4 regions of the Streptomyces sp. NPDC054786 genome follow, and region 2 is predicted to be linked to each of the others. Evidence: riboswitches for the same ligand, from Rfam matches in the RefSeq annotation. Region 2 holds a riboswitch; each other region holds the start of a gene.
The links. A riboswitch is a leader RNA that binds a small molecule or an ion and turns the genes downstream of it on or off. The one in region 2 is predicted to bind cobalamin.
Positions count from the first base shown of each region.

Region 1: another riboswitch for cobalamin. It lies ahead of cobN (cobaltochelatase subunit CobN); the one in region 2 lies ahead of ACWGI6_RS25895 (cobalamin biosynthesis protein).
Region 3: another riboswitch for cobalamin. It lies ahead of thiI (tRNA uracil 4-sulfurtransferase ThiI); the one in region 2 lies ahead of ACWGI6_RS25895 (cobalamin biosynthesis protein).
Region 4: another riboswitch for cobalamin. It lies ahead of ACWGI6_RS12055 (ribonucleoside-diphosphate reductase subunit alpha); the one in region 2 lies ahead of ACWGI6_RS25895 (cobalamin biosynthesis protein).

Region 1 is NZ_JBSHAW010000039.1:75,112-80,075, forward strand. Features, by position in the region: gene cobN (cobaltochelatase subunit CobN) at 1-3,041, opposite strand, end outside; cobalamin riboswitch at 3,080-3,239, opposite strand; gene cobG (precorrin-3B synthase) at 3,372-4,730, shown strand; gene ACWGI6_RS29125 (precorrin-8X methylmutase) at 4,813-4,964, shown strand, end outside.
Region 2 is NZ_JBSHAW010000032.1:62,837-67,800, forward strand. Features, by position in the region: gene ACWGI6_RS25885 (putative cobaltochelatase) at 1-486, opposite strand, end outside; gene ACWGI6_RS25890 (cobyric acid synthase) at 557-2,098, opposite strand; gene ACWGI6_RS25895 (cobalamin biosynthesis protein) at 2,109-3,170, opposite strand; cobalamin riboswitch at 3,303-3,453, opposite strand; gene ACWGI6_RS25900 (hypothetical protein) at 3,658-4,101, shown strand; gene ACWGI6_RS25905 (caspase family protein) at 4,107-4,964, shown strand, end outside.
Region 3 is NZ_JBSHAW010000004.1:85,546-90,509, reverse strand. Features, by position in the region: gene ACWGI6_RS05190 (ABC transporter ATP-binding protein) at 1-262, opposite strand, end outside; gene thiI (tRNA uracil 4-sulfurtransferase ThiI) at 832-2,166, opposite strand; cobalamin riboswitch at 2,320-2,538, opposite strand; gene ACWGI6_RS05180 (iron-containing alcohol dehydrogenase family protein) at 2,714-3,883, opposite strand; gene ACWGI6_RS05175 (NAD(P)-dependent oxidoreductase) at 3,949-4,884, opposite strand.
Region 4 is NZ_JBSHAW010000011.1:131,028-135,991, reverse strand. Features, by position in the region: gene ACWGI6_RS12065 (DUF3311 domain-containing protein) at 1-70, shown strand, start outside; gene mctP (monocarboxylate uptake permease MctP) at 130-1,755, shown strand; cobalamin riboswitch at 1,994-2,145, shown strand; gene ACWGI6_RS12055 (ribonucleoside-diphosphate reductase subunit alpha) at 2,308-4,740, shown strand; gene ACWGI6_RS12050 (ribonucleotide-diphosphate reductase subunit beta) at 4,740-4,964, shown strand, end outside.

The DNA.
Region 1 (4,964 bases), on a different contig from region 2:
TCGTCCCGGGCCGGCCGGCCTTCGAGACCGCGGCCGTAGGCGTAACCGCCCCAGACGGTGTAGACCTCGGCGAGGTCGGCGTCGGTGCGCCAGTCGCGGGAGTCGATCAGCTGGAGCAGGCCCGCGCCGTACGTCCCGGGGCGGGAGCCGAAGATGCGGGTGGTGGCGCGCCGCTCGTCGCCGTGCTCGGCCAGGTCGGCCTGGGCGTGGGCGCGTACGAAGTTGGACTCCGCGGGCTCGTCCAGGCCGGCGGCGAGCCGTACTGCGTCGTCGAGCAGGCCGATGACGTGCGGGAAGGCGTCGCGGAAGAAGCCGGAGATGCGCAGGGTGACATCGATACGGGGGCGGCCGAGCTCGGCGAGGGCGATGGGCTCCAGGCCGTTGACCCGGCGCGAGGCGTCGTCCCATACGGGGCGGACCCCCAGCAGGGCGAGGGCCTCGGCGACATCGTCGCCGCTGGTCCGCATCGCGCTGGTGCCCCACAGGGACAGACCGACCGACTGCGGCCAGTCGCCGTTGTCGGTGCGGTAACGCTCCAGCAGGGAGTCGGCGAGGGCCTGGCCGGTCTCCCAGGCGAGGCGGGAGGGGACGGCCTTGGGGTCGACGGAGTAGAAGTTACGGCCCGTCGGCAGGACGTTGACCAGACCGCGCAGCGGGGAGCCGGAGGGACCGGCCGGAACGAAACCGCCGTTCAGCGCGTGCACCGCGTGGTCGATCTCGTCGGTGGTGGCGGCGAGGCGCGGGACGACCTGGCGGGCGGCGAAGTCGAGGATGTCGGCGACCGCGGCCGGGTGCCCCTCGGCGGTCCCGGCCACCGCCGCCGGGTCCCAGTCCGCGTCCTCCATCGCCTGGACCAGCGCGCGGGCCGTGGCCTCGGCCTCGTCGGCGGTCGTCCGGGTCGCGGCGGACTCGTCGAGACCGAGCGCCTCACGCAGACCGGGCAGGGCGGACGTACCGCCCCAGATCTGCCGGGCGCGGAGGATGGAGAGGACGAGGTTGACGCGGGCCTCGCCGGCCGGTGCGCCGCCCAGGACGTGCAGACCGTCGCGGATCTGGGCGTCCTTGACCTCGCACAGCCAGCCGTCGACGTGCAGCAGGAAGTCGTCGAAGCCCTCGTCGTCCGGGCGGGCCTCCAGGCCCAGGTCGTGGTCGAGCTTGGCGGCCTGGATCAGCGTCCAGATCTGGGCGCGGATCGCGGGCAGCTTGGCCGGGTCCATGGCGGAGATGGCCGCGTACTCGTCGAGCAGCTGCTCCAGGCGCGCGATATCGCCGTAGGACTCGGCGCGGGCCATCGGCGGGACGAGGTGGTCGACGAGGGTGGCGTGGACCCGGCGCTTGGCCTGGGTGCCCTCGCCCGGGTCGTTGACCAGGAAGGGGTAGACGAGCGGGAGATCGCCGAGGGCGGCGTCCGGGCCGCAGGCCGCGGACAGCCCGGCGTTCTTGCCGGGCAGCCACTCCAGGTTGCCGTGCTTGCCCAGGTGGACCATGGCGTCCGCGCCGAATCCGCCGTCGTCGGCCGAGGCCGCGATCCAGCGGTACGCCGCCAAGTAGTGGTGCGAGGGCGGCAGATCGGGGTCGTGGTAGATCGCGATCGGGTTCTCGCCGAAGCCGCGCGGCGGCTGGATGAGGATGAGGAGATTGCCGCGGCGCAGGGCGGCCAGCACGATGTCGCCGTCGGGGTTGCGGCTGCGGTCGACGAACATCTCGCCGGGCGGCGGCCCCCAGTGCTGCTCGACGGAGTCCCGCAGTTCCTGCGGGAGCGTGGCGTACCAGCGCTTGTAGTCGGCGGCCGGGATACGGACCGGGTTGCGGGCGAGCTGCTCCTCGGTCAGCCACTCCTGGTCGTGGCCGCCGGCCTCGATGAGGGCGTAGATCAGCTCGTCGCCGTCGCCGGACACGAGGCCGGGAACCTCTTCGGTGCCGAAGTCATAGCCGTCGGCCTGCAGACGGCGCAGCAGCGCGACGGCGCTGGCGGGGGTGTCCAGGCCGACCGCGTTGCCGATCCGGGAGTGCTTGGTCGGGTACGCGGACAGCACCAGGGCGAGGCGCTTCTCGGCGGCCGGGATGTGGCGCAGCCGGGCGTGCCGGACGGCGATGCCGGCGACCCGGGCGGCGCGCTCGGCGTCGGCCACGTACACCGGCAGACCGTCCTCGTCGACCTCCTTGAAGGAGAACGGAACGGTGATCAGCCGGCCGTCGAACTCGGGGACGGCGATCTGCGAGGCGGCGTCCAGCGGCGACAGCCCCTCGTCGCTCTCCTCCCAGGCGCTGCGCGGCCCGGTCAGGCACAGGGCCTGGAGGATCGGTACGTCGAGGGCGGCCAGCGCGCCCGCGTCCCAGGACTCGTCATCGCCGCCGGCGGAGGCCTCCGCGGGCTTGCTGCCGCCCGCGGCGAGGACCGTGGTGACCAGGGCGTCGGCGGCCCGCAGCTCCTCGATCAGCTCCGGCTCGGGGGCGCGGAGGGAGGCGACGAAGAGGGGGCGGGCACGGCCGCCCGCCGCCTCGATCTGCTCGCACAGGGTCCGTACGAAGCCGGTGTTGCCGCTCATGTGGTGGGCGCGGTAGTAGAGCACGGCGATCAGCGGGCCGGTCTCGTTGCGGGCTTCCCACTCCAGCGGGCCCCAGCTGGGGGCGGGCGCGGGCGGCTCGAAGCCATGGCCGGTCAGCAGCACCGTGTCGGAGAGGAAGCGGGCGAGCTGGCCGAGGTTGGCGGGCCCGCCGTGCGCGAGGTAGGCGTGCGCCTCGGCCGCGATGCCGACCGGGACCGTGGACTGCTCCATGAGCTGGGCGTCGGGGGCCTGTTCACCGGTGAGCACGACGACCGGCCGGTGCTGGTCCTCGGCGAGCAGCACCTCCAGGCCCTCCTCCCAGGCGCGGATGCCCCCGAGGAGGCGCACGACGACGAGGTCGCAGCCCTCCAGCAGCGCGGGCAGCTCGGCGACGTCGAGACGGGCGGGGTTGGCGAGCCGGTACGGCACGGGACCCGTGGCCGCGCGGGCACTGAGCAGGTCGGTGTCGGAGGTCGACAGCAGCAGAAGCATGCGAGCGCAGGCCTTCCTCGGGGTGTCCGCGCCCCGGGTGGTCGTAAGGACGGCGGGAGTTCCTGGCTCGCCCGGCAGGCCGGGTTCACAGTGGCGGGACCGCGCCGGATTCTCACCGGGCTTCCTCCCTAGGGCCGTAGGACCCTGCGCCGTCGCTGGCGTCCGGCGGGCCAGCCGACCCACCGACCTGCATAGTAAGGGCTGTGGCCGGGCGAGGTAAGCGGGCCTCCCGGCAGGCCGCGGCGGGACGGGGGCGTGCACACGGCGGGCCGGGTGCATGGCCGGATCCGGCCCGGATCGGCGCCCACCTCCGTGGGTATGCTCGCGGCCATGCCGCCCTCCCCCTCGACACGGCCGCAGGCCGCCGCACCGCCTCTGCGCGACCGCGGTGACGCCTGCCCGGGAGCGCTGCGGCTGCATACGGCCGCCGACGGCAATCTCGCCCGCATCCGGGTACCCGCCGGGGATTTGACGGCCCGTCAGGCAAATGTCCTGGCCGACGCCGCTGAGCTGCTCGGCGACGGCCATCTCTCCCTCACCTCCCGCGGCAACGCCGAGCTCCGCGGACTTGCGGAGGGCTGCGGCGCCCGGCTCGCCGGTCTGCTGCGCGACGCCGGTCTGCTGCCCTCCGAGCGCCACGAACGCATCCGCAACATCCTCGCCTCCCCGCTGGCCGGACTGGACCGGCACACCCCTTCTGACGTGCGACGGTGGGCCCGTGAGCTGGACGCACTGCTCTGTGCGAGCGAGTCGGCGACCGCCCTCTCCGGCCGTTTCCTGTTCGTTGTGGACGACGGACGGGGCGATGTGGCGTCGCTCGGCGGAGATGTGAGCTTGCTCGCAGAACCGGACGGGGACCGGACCGGCCCGGCGGGCAGCGCCCTGCTGCGGATCGGCGACGATCCGGCGGCGCTGCGGATCGCCGGCCCGGACGTACCGCGCGCCGCGCTCGCCGCCGCCGAGGCCTTCCTGACCGCCGCCGGGGCGAGCGGCAGCGGCGCCTGGCGGGTCCGCGAACTCCCGGACGGGCACGGGCTGAGCGCCCTGGACGTGGCCGACGCGCTGCGGTCGGCGGGCATCGGGGCCGCGTACGTGCCCGAGGCTCCCGCACCCGGAACCCGCACCTCCCCGCCGTATGCGGACTCCTCCGCCCCCGGCATCGTCGAGGGCCCCGACGGCGACCGGGCGCTCTCGGTCCTGGCGCCGCTGGGCCGGCTGTCGGTGGCCCAATGGCGGCTGCTGACCGCGATCGCCGCCGACGACGGCGCCGGCGCACTGCGCCTCACCCCGTGGCGCGGCATCGTCCTGCCCGGACTGCCGGCCGCCGCGGCACCCGGCCGGCTGGCGGAGCTCACCACCGCCGGACTGATCACCGACCCGGCCTCCCCCTGGCGCCGCCTGGGCGCCTGTACGGGCCGCCCCGGCTGTGCCAAGTCCCTCACCGACGTACGCGCCGACGCCACGGCCGCCGTCGCCACCGGCCCGGCCGTCCCGGACAACGCGCCCACCGGCCTCGCTCCCGAGGGTCTCCCCGTGTACTGGTCCGGCTGCGCACGCCGCTGCGGTCACCCGCACGGCACCTGGGTCGACGTGCTGGCCACGGCGGAGGGCTACCGGGTAGCACTGGTACGGCCGGACACCGCACCGCCCGCCGCACGCACCGCGGCGGCCCCGCCCCCGGCTCCATGAACCGCCCCGAAGCCCCATGCCCCACCCCATGAATCACCCGAGCCCCCCGAGCCCTCCCGCACCCGACAACCCCGAGGCCACAGTGACCGCGTTCGACTACGAGAAGGACGGTGCGGCGATCTACCGCCAGTCCTTCGCCACCATCCGCGCCGAGGCGGACCTCGCCGGGCTGCCCGCCGACGTCAGCCAGGTCGCGGTCCGGATGATCCACGCCTGCGGCATGGTCGACCTGGT
Region 2 (4,964 bases):
CATGGCGGCCGCGTCCAGCAGCAGGTCCACCAGGTGGTCGTGGAGGAGGTTGACCTCGTCGACGTAGAGGATGCCGCGGTGCGCATCCGCCAGCAGGCCCGGCTCGAAGGCCTTCACGCCCTCCGACAGCGCCCGCTCGATGTCCAGCGCGCCGACGAGCCGGTCCTCCGAGGCGCCGACGGGCAGTTCGACCATCCGCGTCGGGCGGTCCTCGACGGCACCCGCCTCGTGCGGCCCGTCCGGGCAGCCGGGGTCGGGCGCGTCCGGGGCACAGGCGAAGCGGCAGCCGCTGATCACGTCCACGTGCGGCATCAGCGCCGACAGCGCACGCACGGCGGTGCTCTTGGCGGTGCCCTTCTCCCCGCGGACCAGCACACCGCCCACTGCGGGGCTCACCGCGTTCAGCAGCAGCGCCAGCCGCAGATCGTCCATCCCGACCACCGCGGTGAAGGGGTACTGCTGGGTCGTGTTGTGAGCGGTTGTCATGCTGTGTCGTCCTCCACGTCGTCGGCCGGCCGGATCTTCTGCGTCTGTCGCGGTCCTCCACTGCGTACCCTCATGGCGCCCCCGGAGGCACGAACGGCAGCCCTTCCGGTACGCCCTCCTCGATCAGCCGCAGCAGGGCGCCGGTGTCCGCGTGCTCCTCGATCAGATCGCCCAGCCGGTCCAGCTGCTCCTCGCGCAGGGTGGCGAAGCTGGTGCCGGGGGCCGGTACGAAGGCCCGGCCCGCGTCCACCGCGACCCGCCGCAGGAAGGCCCGCCGGAAGCCGTCGCTCTCCAGCGAGCCGTGCCAGTGCGTGCCCCATACGGAGCCGGTTCGGCACCCGTCCAGGAACTCCTCGTCCCCGCCGGTCACTTCGGCGACCCCGTGGTGGATCTCGTAGCCCGCCACCGGCTCGCCCAGCGCCTCGCCGACCGGCCGCGCCAGGGTCTTCTCCGCCGCGAACCGCACGCGTACGGGCAGCAGCCCCAGCCCGTCGACCGCGCCCGCCTTCGACTCGACGTCGTCCTCGATGCGCTCGCCCAGCATCTGGAAGCCGCCGCAGATGCCCAGCACCGGGCGGCCCTCGGCGGCCCGCCGGGCGACCGCGTCCGCCAGCCCGCGCTCGCGCAGCCACTGCAGCGCCCGGACCGTGCCGCGGGTCCCCGGCAGCACCACCAGGTCCGCATCGGCCAGCTCCTCGGCCCGGTCCACGAACCGCACCACCACGCCCGGCTCCGCGGCGAGCGCGTCCACGTCCGTGAAGTTCGACATCAGCGGCACGGCGGCGACCGCCACCCGCAGCACCTGGGCGCCGTGCGGCGGCGCCACCACGCTCTCGCGCACCGCACCGCGCAGGGACACCCGCAGACCGTCCTCCTCGTCGATGCCCAGACCGTGCGAGAAGGGCAGTACGCCCAGCGTCTGCCGCCCGGTGAGACCGCGCAGCATCTCCAACCCCGGCTCCAGCAGCGTGACATCGCCCCGGAACTTGTTGACGAGATACCCCGCGACCAGCGCCTGGTCCTCCTTGGACAGCAGCGCGGTGGTGCCGAAGAAGGAGGCGAACACCCCGCCGCGGTCGATGTCGCCGACCACCACCACCGGGATCCGGGCGGCCCGCGCAAGGCCCATGTTCACGATGTCGGTCCGCCGCAGATTGATCTCGGCGGGGCTGCCGGCGCCCTCGCAGATCACCGCGTCGTGGGTACGCCGCAGCTCCTGGAGGCAGTCGGTGACCGTGCCGAGCAACTGCTCCTGGCGCCCCGCGTGGTAGCCCCGGGCGCTGAGCTCGCCCACCGGCTTCCCCAGCAGCACCACCTGGCTGCTGCGGTCGCTGCCGGGCTTGAGCAGTACGGGGTTCATCAGCGCGGTCGGCTCCACCCGCGCCGCGGCGGCCTGCATCGCCTGGGCCCGTCCGATCTCAGCGCCCTCGCGCGTGACGAACGAATTCAGCGACATGTTCTGCGCCTTGAACGGCGCCACCCGCACGCCCTGGCGGGCCAGCCAGCGGCAGATGCCCGCCGTCACCACGCTCTTGCCGGCGTCGGACGTCGTACCGGCCACCAACAGGCCACCGCCGACGGCTCCACCGGATGCCTTCAACCGCCCGTTCACCGGGTCCTCCTCATGCGCCGGGACCCCGGCTGTCGTGAGCCGTACGCGCCACCGCACGTGCGGCCCTGCGCGTCACTGCGCCTGCGGCCGGGCGGGTGGGGCGCAACAGGGCCCGCCGTAGCGCGCCGGCCGCCGGCCGCGCCGCCACCGTCGTCACCAGCGCCAGCACGCTCACCCGGCGCGAGAGCCGCACGGCCCGGTCGATGTCGGGCACCGCGACCGGCGGCGCCCCGTCGTTGAGCACCGGACGGTGTTCCACCCGCCCGCCGTACGCCAGCGTGCCGCCCAGCCGGACACCCAGCGCGCCCGCGAACGAGGCCTCCACGGGGCCCGCGTTGGGGCTCGGGTGCGCGCCGCCGTCCGCCCGCCAGGCCCGCAGCGCACCGCGCCGGTCGGGGCCCGCGAGCACGGTGAGCGCGGCGGTCAGCCGGGAGCCGGGCCAGCCGGCGAGGTCGTCGAGCCGGGCCGAGGCCCAGCCGAAGCGGCGGTGGCGCGGCGACTTGTGCCCCACCATCGCGTCCAGGGTGTTCACCGCCCGGAACGCCACCAGGCCGGGCACCCCGCCCAGCGCGCCCCAGACCAGGGCGCCCACCACGGCATCCGAGGTGTTCTCGGCGACCGACTCCACCACCGCGCGGGCCATCTGGGGCCCGTCCAGCGCCTGTGGATCGCGCCCGCACAGATGCGGCAGCCGCTCCCGCGCCACGTCCAGGTCGCCCGCCGTCAGCGCACCGCCGACGGCGCGGGCCTCGCGGCCGAGCGAGGTGCCGCCCAGCACGGCCCAGACCGTCGCCGCGGTCAGCGCGATCCGGGCTCCGCCGCGCAGCGGAGCCGGGGCGGCGGCCCGTACCGCGCGCTGCAGCAGCGCGGCACCGGCGGCGGCACCGCCCGCACACAGCACGGCGTGAGCCGCCCCGTATCCGCGGTGATCGCGCCACAGTCGGCGCTCGACGGCGCCCGCGGCCCGGCCGAAGGCGGCCACCGGATGGCCGCGCCGCGGGTCCGCCGCGATCAGGTCACCGAGGAAGCCGAGGGCCGCGCCGCACGCATATCCCGCGTGTTCGCCGCGCATCGGATCAGACCGCCGCCCTGGCGTGCCGAAGGGGCCCTGCGGCAGCGGGCAGTGGAGATCTCGAAGGGCGGCCGGGCATGGCGGTATGTCCTCACTCAGGGTCCGCGCCCTGGCTCGACGTGACGGCGACAAGAGTCTCCTGGCTCCCGGATCGGCGAGTCCTCCGGCCTTCCAGTCCCTGCGTACGTCATCGGACGTACGCGAGGCGGACCGTGGCCTTCGCTGGAGGAACGCTCCCCGGTGACAGTGGCGGGACCGCGCCGGATTCTCACCGGACTTCCTCATCTGTCGCCGAATGGCTCCGGCAGTCCACCACGCCCCGCGAATGCCCGTCAACTCACCCTTGACCTGCGACGCTGCCCTGTGGCACGCCCTGTGGTGCACGCCACAGCGTGGCAGTCGTGTCACAGACGGTTGCCTGCGCCCCTGATCTCACGTCACTATCTGGTGCACGGCGGCGATGGGGCCGCCGGAAGGGGGCCGGGGGATGACGCAGCGCGCTGACCGCCACGAGATCCGCATCAGGATCACGGGCACGAACAATCCTGAACAGGACATCGAGGACCTCAAGGCGTGGCTGGAGCGCGAGCCGTGGCTGGACCGGCGCCGGCACGACTGGGAGCTGCGGCCACGGCCGGCGGACGAGAGCGACGACGGCCCCCGCGACATGGCCCTCGGTGTCGACGATCTGATCCTGGTCATCGTCGGCGCCGTCGCCGCCGAAGTCACCAAAAGTCTCAGCATCGCCCTGCAGGAGTGGCTGCGACGGCGCCGGGAGGAACGCGACACCGGCGAACGGCCCGCCGTCGCGGTCGGGGGCGGCGACGGGGACCTGCACGCGCTCGGCGACGCGGGGCCGGGCGCCGTGGCCCCCGAACGCCCCGATCCCGGCAGCCCGGCGGACGAGAGCGGCAGCACCGCAGGGGACTGAGCCGGATGTCCGAATACGACGCACGGGGCAAGGTCAACCGGGCGCTGCTGATCTGTGTCGACGACTACCGCACGCTGCGCCCGCTGCCCGCGGTGAAGGACAACGCCCGGAAACTGGAGCAGGCCCTGCTCGCCCCCGGCACCGATCTGTTCACCAAGGGCGAGGTCATCACCTGCCGGCCCCAGGAGCCCTGGGAGGTGGAACAGGCGCTGGACGCGGTCACCCAGGAGGCGCGCGGCCTGCTGCTGGTGTACTTCTCCGGCCACGGCCGGGTGGGCCGCGACGGCGGCAATCTGCAACTCATGGTCGGCGCCTCGGAACGGCGCCACAAGACCGTCTCCTGGCAGGACACGGTGCTGTCCTATGTGGACAACGCGCGGGCCGACCGGATCGTGGTCGTCCTGGAGTGCTGTTACGCCGGCAACGCGAGCGAAGCCTTCTACGCCTGCCGCAAACCCACCTCGCTGCTGATGGCCGCGCAGCCCAACCGCCGTATCTTCAGCGGCGAGGAACCCACCGGAGGCAGCGTCTTCAACCGTGCCCTGGTGCAGATCCTGGAACGGGGCATCCCCGGCAAGCGGTTCGTCACCTTCGAAGACCTCGTCCGGGAACTGCGCGAACAACTGGCCGGTGAGCTGACCCCGATGGGCGACGTCTGGGAGCCGCGCTCGGCGAAGCAGAACACCGTCGACGACGTCGTCCTGTCCTTCGCCACCCCCGAGACCCGCCCCCCGACCCCGCTGCGGATCCGCTTACGCCGCTGGCTGAAGTCGTACTTCCGGCACTGGTTCAGATTTCTGCTGATCCTGGCGATCATCTTCGTACCGGCCACCACGGGCGTCGTCCTGCTCAATCTCCCGAAC
Region 3 (4,964 bases), on a different contig from region 2:
GCCCGGGATGGACGGCCTTGGCCTCGAGCACGGCACCGACCTCGTGCATAGGGTGACGCAACTGGTGGAAGGGCGTGCCATTGACCAGCGCACTGCCTGACCCCGGGCGGTCCAGGCCCAGAAACATCCGCATCGTCGTGGACTTGCCCGCCCCGTTCGGGCCCAGGAAACCGGTCACCCGGCCGGCCCGGACCGCGAAGGACAGGTCGTCCACCGCCGGCTTCGCCCCAAATCGTTTGGTCAGCCCCCTGGCCTCCAACACCCCTACGCTCACGAGCACGCTCCGTTCCCGCACAACTGCCATGGTCTTCCCGGTCCTGAGCACCGTACGGACGCAGCCCGGCCCAGCGGGACGCCAGAAAGTCGGAACTCCAGCACCTCCATCGTCCCGATGCGTGACCCGCCCACTGCGACCATCGACCGACAACCGGGTACATCGATCGGACCGGCGAGGGCGAGGTGGCGCGCGCAGGCTTCACGCTGCCGTTCGTCAGTCTGCGCACACGGACAGGCTCGGCCACCGCACCTCCAGCAATCGGAGCGGGCCTCACCGCACATCCAACCGCCACGACCACCAAATTCCGGCGAACCTATGCGGTCACAGCACTAGCAGGACTCCGGTGGAACGGCACCCGCCGACGGTCCGGGAGCGTCGGCGCGCAGCAGGCAGGCATCCATGATCCAGCCATGACGCTCCCGGGACGCGGCACGCAACTCCAGCACCCGGTCGGCAACTTCGGCCGGCGGGCCGGAGACCGGCGGCCAGCGTCACATGCGCCGGATCCCCCGAGCCGATCCCGATCACGAGGATCCGTCGACGGTCCTCTCCGGTCATGAGGACACCGCCCCGGACGGCCTCGACGCACACACGGCCGGACCAGGGCGGCCGGGCGCGGGGCCGCCGTCAGGGCTGTCCGCGCCGGGCTCCGTCTCTCCGTCGGTCTCACCCGGGTACATGACCTGGACGTCGCGCAGCAGACTGTCCACCACGTCGTCCAGGTCGAGGCGCTTCTCCACCGAACGCAGGTCGGTCAGTCCGGCCCGGAGGGAGACCCGGGACGGTGCGAGGAGCTTGCAGCAGTCCTCGTCCGGCAGCACGGAGATCTCCGCGGTGCCGATGGACCGGGCCTCGTCGATGATCTCCTGTTTCTCCCAGCCGACCAGCGGCCGCAGCACCGGCAGGGCGGCGGCCTCGTCGACGGCGGCCATGTTCGCCAGGGTCTGGCTGGCCACCTGTCCCAGGCTGTCACCCGTCACCAGGGCCTCCGCTCGGGTCCGGCCCGCCAGCGCGGAGGCGGCACGGACCATCAGCCGTCGTTGCGCGACGACCTGGAGCCTGCCGGCCCCCGCGATGGCCAGTTGCTTCTGGGCGTGGCCGAGCGCGATGACATGCAGCCGCCCACCGGGCTGGTAGCGGTTGAGTTCCCGGGCGAGGGCGTAAGCCTTGTACACGGAAGCGGCGTTCGTGTACGGAGCGCCGGTGAAGTGGACGAAGTCGCAACTCAGTCCGCGACGCATCGCCCGGTAGGCCGCCACCGGCGAGTCGTACCCGCCGGAGAGCAGCACCAGGGCACGTCCGCCGGAACCGACGGGGAGTCCGCCAGGCCCCTGGTGACGGATCCAGGAGAGATAGCTCTCCTTGCGGTCGATCTCGACCGAGACCCGCACGTCCGGGCTGGTGAGGTTCACCGGCACGGGCCCCAGGGCCTCCTGGACGCGTGCCCCGAGAAAGCGCTCGAACTGCGACGAGGTCATCTCGAAGGTCTTGTCCCGGCGCTTGACCCGCACGGCGAAAGTGATTCCGGGTCGCTCGGCACGGGCGCCGGCCAGCGCTTCCACGGCTGCCTCGGTGAGGTCCGTAACGGTGCTCGGGACGCGCAGGGCGGGCTCCACCGAGTTGAACCCGATCACCCGTCGGGCGCGCTCCACGAGGACATCCAGAGGGACCTCGCCGCCGAGCACGGTCACGCTCTGGCCGGACTTGATCCACGTGGAGCCGCCGACGTCCCGCAGCGCGCGGCGGAGGTTGTCGTGCAGCCGCTCGGTGAACAGGTGCCGATTGCGGCCCTTGAGGAAGATCTCACCATGCTTGAGCAGGACACAGGGCCCGCTCGGGCGGGGCGTACTGGGGGAAGGGACGGAGGGAACGCTCGCTTCGCCGGGCACGAAACTCTCCTTCGCGAGTCGTCGTGAGGACCGGTGCCGGGCCGCGAACGGGATGCGGGCCCGCCCCGCGCACCACGGGCACGGTGGGGTGAAACGCACCACTCGCTCGGCGGTCCCGCTACCGGGTCGCCATGGAGGCGTGCGTGGTGATCGCACCGCGCACGAGCAGTGGCAGGTCTTCGGACTCGTGGGCACATCCCGGAGGACGGGACGCCTACTGGCCGTCGCTTCCCAGGTCACACGCGGACCCAGTGCTTCATGACGGCGGTCGTTCCCACTCACCGCTGCGAGGCAGTCCCGGACTTCCACCGGGTTCCCTCTTGCGACACCCCGTCTGGCGGGCGGGGTGAACCAGCTGCGGGTCCAGGGTAGACAAGGTGGCGCGCGGCCCGTGAACGAGGCGCAGCTCGACCGGCCCCAACCGTCGACCGGCGCGAGCCGTGCCGCCCCCTTGTCCGAGGAACAGCGAGGGGGCGGGGTCGCGCCGCGGGCCTCGCAGCCCGGGGACGAAACTCCGCATCCGCCTCCCGCGATCCCGCGCCGCCCGTCAGTACACCCGGGTGAGGATCTCCAGCACCTCCGCCTCGCTCGGCAGCAGCGGAGCGTTCTTGGTCACCGCGTCCGCGACCGCTCCCGCGGCGATGGCCGGCAGCATTGCGCGGTCGGCGCCCAGTTCGCGCAGGGGCCGCTTGAGGTCCAGTGTTCCGGAGATCTCGCGCACGGCCTGCACCGTGGCCCGTGCCCAGTCGCCGTCCGCGGGCGGGGTGCGGCGCATGGCCCGTCCCACCTGCTCGAACGCGTCCCGGGCCGCCGGAGCGCTGAACACCATGACCTCCTCCAGTACGGCGGCCAGGGCTACTCCGTGCGGGGTTCCGGTGTGAGCGGTGAGCGCGTGGCCGATTCCGTGGACGAGGCCGAGTCCGGAGAGGGTGAGGGCCTGGCCGGCGAGGTGGGCACCCAGCATCAGTGCGGCGCGGGCGTCGAGGTCCGAGCCGTCCCGGTACGCAGTGGGCAGCGCGCCGCTCACCATCGTCACGGCCTGCGTGGCGTAGGCGACGGAGACCGGGTTCGCGCCGCGTGAGGCCAGCGACTCGATGCCGTGGACGAGTGCGTCGATGCCGGTGGCGGCGGTGGCCGGGGCGGGCAGACCGAGCGTCAACTCAGGGTCCAGCAGGGCGATTCGGGGCTTCACGGAAGGGTGACCGAGGTACACCTTGCGGCAGGCTTCGGCGTCCTCGATCACCCCGAAGCCGTTGGTCTCCGCCCCCGTGCCGGACGTGGTGGGGATCGCGATGAGCGGGAGTCCGTCGGCCGCTTCCCATAGACGGCCGGCGTCGGCGGCTACCGCGTCCGGATTGCCGACGAGCAGGGAGATGCCCTTCGCCGCGTCGAGAACGGAGCCGCCGCCGAGTGCGACCACCGCGGCCGGGCCGAAGGCGCGAGCCCGCCTGGCGCCCGCGTCGACGTCGCCGGTGGAGGGGTTGGGCGCCACCTCGTCGTGAACGGCGTACTCGATCCCGCCGGAGTCGAGGATCTTCAGGACGCGTTCGACGACGCCCGCTGCGCGCAGACCCCGGTCGGTGACGACGAAGGCGCGGTGCCGGCCCGTGGTCGTGATCAGCTCGGGGAGCCGGCCGATGTGTCCGGGCCCGAACTCGATGCGGCAGATGGGGTCGATGCTCAGCGGCGCGAGGCTGTCGCGCTGAGGAGAGGCCATGGGTGCGGCTCCTGAGGTGGGTGAGTGTGAGCGTGGGAGCGTGTCCGGCGGTGCCTTCCGGCGGCTCAGAGCACCAGTGCCGCGTCGTCCAGCGCGGCGGCCGGATTCGGCAGACGGAACTCCCGGCCGGCGAGGGACTCGTAGAGGCGGACGGGGCTCATCTCGCCCGCGAGGTCGCCGTGCTCGGCCTTGGCGCGGCGGTAGATCTGCTCGACCAGGGCCGACAGCTCGGTGGACACACCCAGGTCCCGGCCGAGGTCGATGGCGAGCCCCAGGTCCTTGCAGGCGAGTGCCATCGCGAACGAGTCGTCGTAGTCACCGTCGGCGAGCACGCACATGATGTCGCTCTCCAGGAAGTTCGAGGCGGCCGGGCTGGCGAGCAGCGAGCTGCGCAGCACCCCCAGGTCGACGCCCGCCTTCACGCCCATGGCGAGCACCTCGGAGGTGGCGACCAGATGGCTGAACCACAACAGGTTGATCATGAGCTTGACGCTGTATCCGGCGCCGATCGGGCCGACGTGCAGGATCCGGTCGGGGTCACCCATGGCTTCGAGGACCGGCAGCGCGATCCGGAAGTCGTCGTCCGCGCCACCGGCGAAGATCTGCAGCATGCCGGCCTCGGCGCCCCGGGCCATCCCGCTGACCGGCGCGTCGAGTCGGCGCACGCCCCGGGCATCGAGGACCTCGGCGGCTACTCGTTCGGCGGCCGCGGGCGTCGACGTCGACATGTCGATCCACAGCGCGCCCGGCGCCAGCGCCTGCGCCGCACCGCCGCGCAGCAGCACCTCCTCGACGATCCGCGGGTTGGGCAGCATGGTGAGCAGCAGCTCCGCGCCCTCGGCGCAGGCGGCGGGGGAGTCGGCCCAGGTGGCGCCGAGCGCGAGATGTTCGGCGGCCGCCTCGGGCCGGGTGTCGTGCACGGTGACCAGGTGTCCCGCGTGAATCAGATGGCGGGCCATGTGGCGACCCATATTGCCCAGGCCGATGAAACCGATCCTCATCGTTGTCCTCGCTGCGGTGAGAAGAGAAGAAGGGAGAAGAGAGAAGGAGGGAGAGGGGAGAAGGGGGGCGGCGAAAGGGG
Region 4 (4,964 bases), on a different contig from region 2:
GCTCACGGTGGTCGCGTACAAGCTGGTGCAGCGTGAGCAGCGCGCCCGCAAGGGCGGTGTGGCCCGGTGACTCTCACCACGACAGCGGCGAGCACCTCCGAGGCTCTCGCCGCCTCCTCGACCAAGGGCATCAACGGCGTGGCCCTCGCCGTCTTCATCTTCTTCTTCCTCGCCGTGACGGTCATGGGGTTCCTGGCCGCCCGCTGGCGCAAGGCCGACCAGTCCGCCAGCCTCGACGAATGGGGGCTGGGCGGCCGCAGCTTCGGCACCTGGGTGACATGGTTCCTGCTGGGCGGTGACCTCTACACCGCGTACACCTTCGTGGCCGTCCCGGCGGCGATCTACGCGGCGGGAGCGGCCGGCTTCTTCGCCGTGCCGTACACGATCCTGGTGTACCCCCTCATCTTCACCTTCCTCCCCCGCCTCTGGTCGGTCTCGCACAAGCACGGCTACGTCACCACCTCCGACTTCGTGCGCGGCCGCTTCGACTCCAAGGGCCTGTCGCTGGCCGTGGCGCTCACCGGCATCCTCGCCACGATGCCGTACATCGCGCTCCAACTGGTCGGCATCCAGGCCGTCCTGGACGTGATGGGCATCGGCGGCGGCGAGCACACCAACTGGTTCGTCAAGGACCTGCCGCTGCTGATCGCCTTCGCCGTGCTGGCCGCGTACACCTACTCCTCGGGTCTGCGGGCACCGGCGCTGATCGCGTTCGTCAAGGACGGGCTGATCTACCTCGTCATCGCCGTCGCGATCATCTACATCCCGATCAAGCTGGGCGGCTTCGACGCGATCTTCGACACGGCCGGCAAGGCGCTCGCCCAGCCCGGCCCGGTCGCCGGCAAACCGCGTGGCGAGCTGATCAGCGGCCCCAACGCCCAATGGGGGTATGCGACCTTGGCGCTCGGCTCGGCGCTGGCGCTCTTCATGTACCCGCACTCGATCACCGCGACGCTGTCCTCGCGCAGCCGCAATGTGATCCGCCGCAACACCACCATCCTGCCGCTGTACTCCCTCATGCTGGGCCTGCTGGCGCTGCTCGGCTTCATGGCCATCAAGGCCGGCACGGACATCCAGGGCAACCCGCAGCTGGCCATCCCGCAGCTCTTCGAGGACATGTTCCCGAGTTGGTTCTCCGGCGTGGCGTTCGCCGCGATCGGCATCGGCGCGCTGGTGCCCGCGGCCATCATGTCCATCGCCGCGGCCAACCTCTTCACCCGCAACGTCTACAAGGACTTCCTCAAGCAGGACGCCACTCCCGAGCAGGAGCACAAGGTCGCCAAGCTGGTCTCGCTGCTGGTGAAGGTCGGCGCGCTGGTCTTCGTCCTCACCATGGACAAGACGATCGCGATCAACTTCCAGCTGCTGGGCGGCATCTGGATCCTGCAGACGATGCCGTCCCTGGTCGGCGGCCTGTTCACCCGCTGGTTCCACCGCTGGGCACTGCTGGGCGGCTGGGCGGTCGGCATGCTCTACGGCACGCTCGCGGCATATGGCGTCGCCAGTCCGACCCAGGCCCACTTCGGCGGCTCCAGCAAGGAGATCCCGGGCATCGGTGAAATCGGCTACATCGGCCTGACCGCCTTCGTCCTGAACGTCGTGGTGACGGTCGTCCTGACCATCGTCCTCAAGGCCGTCAACGCCCCCGAGGGCACCGACGCAACCAGCCCCGCCGACTACGCGGCAGACGCCGGCGACGAGGGCGTCGCCGCCGAACTGCCCCCCGCCACGGCAGGCGCACCGGCCGGCCACTGAACCACCGGCCCGCACACGGCTACGGGCCGCCACGTCCCCCGGGGCGCGGCGGCCCGTAGCCGTTTCCTGCCCCGGGGCGCGGCCCGTGACGGGCCGGCGAGCGCGGTCATGGAGCCCTCCGCTGCTGCCGCCGGACGGGACGAATTGCGTGCCGCAGGCCAGGGGGAGGCCACTGACAGGCACTGTGTGATCACTCACGACACACTAGATGTGGTGGTGCAAGTGAAGAGGCGCCACCACATGTATGCTCGACCTCGCTGTCGCCGCAGGGGAATCCGGTGGGAATCCGGAACTGTCCCGCAACGGTGTTGGAGCGGGCTCGGCCGGCCGGACAACGGCCCTGGCACGCGCCCGTGAAGTCCGAAGACCTGCCGACGGTACGCCCGCACCGCCATGGGTGCGGACGTCGATACGTCCGGGCCCCGAGGGTTGGGCCGGTGGACGCCGCGCGGTGTGCCCGCGCACCCCTGACCTTCACGGGGTGCCGCATGCCCGCGTGCGCCCGTCGCGTCCCTCTCCTCCTGGCCCCCGCCGAGTGAGGGAGAGCACCACGTGACCATCGCGTCAACGGAGCCCGCGTCAGACGCCGAGGTCGTGCCGCCCGCGGTGGCCACGCCTGCCGGTCCCGCCGACGGCGGACCGGGCGAGGACGGTCCGGGCGTCGCCCTGTTGCGCACCCTGACCGAGCTGACCGCGGACCTGACCGCGACCGACCCCGGCAAGGTGGCCGCCGCCGCGCTGCGCGGCCGGCACGCGGGCTCCGACGAGGCCGAACTGCGGTCGCTGGCCACGGACGCCGCCGCCGGTCTGATCGGTGACGAGCCGCAGTACTCCAAGCTCGCCGCGCGCCTGCTCACCCTTGCCATCGCGGAGGAGGCGGCCGGACAGGGGGCGGTCGCCTTCTCCGCCTCCGTCGAAACCGGCCACCGCGAGGGCCTGATCGCCGAGGAGACCGCGGAGCTCGTACGGACCCACACGGCCCGTCTGGACGCGCTGGTCGACAAGGCGCTGGCCGACGGTGCCGATGACCGGTTCGGCTACTTCGGACTGCGCACCCTGCACTCGCGCTACCTTCTGCGCCACCCCACCACCCGTCAGGTCATCGAGACCCCCCAGCACTTCCTGCTGCGGGTGGCCTGCGGCCTCGCCGAGGACCACAGCGAGCGCGCGCTGGACGAGGTCGCCGAGCTCTACCGCCTCACCAGCTCGCTGTCCTACCTCCCCTCCTCCCCCACCCTCTTCAACTCCGGTACCCGCCACCCGCAGATGTCGTCCTGCTATCTGCTGGACTCGCCGCTGGACGAGCTGGACTCGATCTACGACCGCTACCACCAGGTCGCGCGGCTCTCGAAGCACGCGGGCGGCATCGGCCTCTCCTACTCCCGCATCCGCGCCCGCGGTTCGCTGATCCGCGGCACCAACGGGCACTCCAACGGCATCGTGCCGTTCCTGCGCACCCTGGACGCCTCGGTCGCGGCCGTGAACCAGGGCGGCCGGCGCAAGGGCGCCGCCTGTGTCTACCTGGAGACCTGGCACGCCGACATCGAGGAGTTCCTGGAGCTGCGCGACAACACCGGTGAGGAGGCCCGCCGTACGCACAACCTGAACATCGCCCACTGGATCCCGGACGAGTTCATGCGCCGTGTGGAGGCGGACGCCGACTGGTCGCTGTTCTCGCCCTCGGACGCCCCGGAGCTGGTGGACCTGTGGGGCGACGCGTTCGACGCCGCCTACCGCAAGGCCGAGGCCGAGGGCCGGGCGCTCAAGCAGATCCCGGCCCGGGTGCTGTACTCCCGCATGATGCGCACCCTGGCGCAGACCGGCAACGGCTGGATGACGTTCAAGGACGCCGCCAACCGCACCGCCAACCAGACCGCCGAGCCCGGCAAGGTCGTGCACTCCTCCAACCTGTGCACCGAGATCCTGGAGGTGACGAACGACGGGGAGACCGCGGTCTGCAACCTGGGATCGGTGAACCTCGCGGCCCACCTGGGTGCCAACGGTGAGATGGACTGGGAGCGGCTGGACGCCACGGTCCGCACCGCCGTCACCTTCCTCGACCGTGTGGTGGACATCAACTTCTACCCGACCGAGCAGGCCGGGACCTCCAACTCCCGCTGGCGCCCGGTGGGTCTGGGCCTGATGGGCCTGCAGGACGTGTTCTTCCGGCTGCGGCTGCCCTTCGACTCGCCGGAGGCGCGGGAGCTGTCGACCCGGATCTCCGAGCGCATCATGCTCGCCGCGTACGAGGCGTCCGCCGACCTCGCCGAGCGGCACGGCCCGCACCCGGCGTGGTCCGCGACCCGCACCGCCCGTGGTGTGCTGCACCCGGACCACTACCCGAACGCCGAGCCCGGCTGGGCCGACCGCTGGGCGGCGCTGCGCTCCCGTATCGCCGTGACCGGCATGCGCAACTCCCTGCTGCTGGCGATCGCGCCGACCGCGACCATCGCCTCGATCGCGGGCGTGTACGAGTGCATCGAGCCGCAGGTCTCCAACCTCTTCAAGCGCGAGACGCTCTCCGGCGAGTTCCTCCAGGTCAACGCCTATCTGATCGAGGAGCTCAAGGCGCTGGGGCTGTGGGACGCACGGACCCGGGACGCACTGCGCGAGGCCAGCGGCTCGGTGCAGGACGTCAGCTGGATCCCGGCGGAGATCCGTGCGCTGTACCGCACGGCCTGGGAGATCCCGCAGCGCGCCCTGATCGACATGGCCGCGGCCCGTACGCCCTACCTCGACCAGAGCCAGTCGCTGAACCTCTTCATGGCGTCGCCGACCATCGGCAAGCTCAGCTCGATGTACGCCTACGCCTGGAAGCGCGGCATCAAGACGACGTACTACCTGCGCTCCCGCCCGGCGACCCGGATCGCGCAGTCCGCGCGCGGCGGCGCCGCCACCACCGCCCCCGTACCGCAGCAGGCCACCGACCCCGAGGCGGTCGCCTGCTCCCTGGAAAACCCCGAGTCCTGCGAGGCCTGCCAGTAATGACCACCGAGACCAACGCCGCGGCCGCGCACACCGCCACCACCGGCACCAAGAACCTCCTGGACCCGGGCTTCGAGCTGACGCTGCGCCCGATGCGGTACCCGGACTTCTACGACCGCTACCGCGACGCGATCAAGAACACCTGGACCGTGGAGGAGGTCGACCTCCACTCCGACGTCGCCGACCTCGCCAAGCTCTCGCCGGGCGAGCAGCACATGATCGGC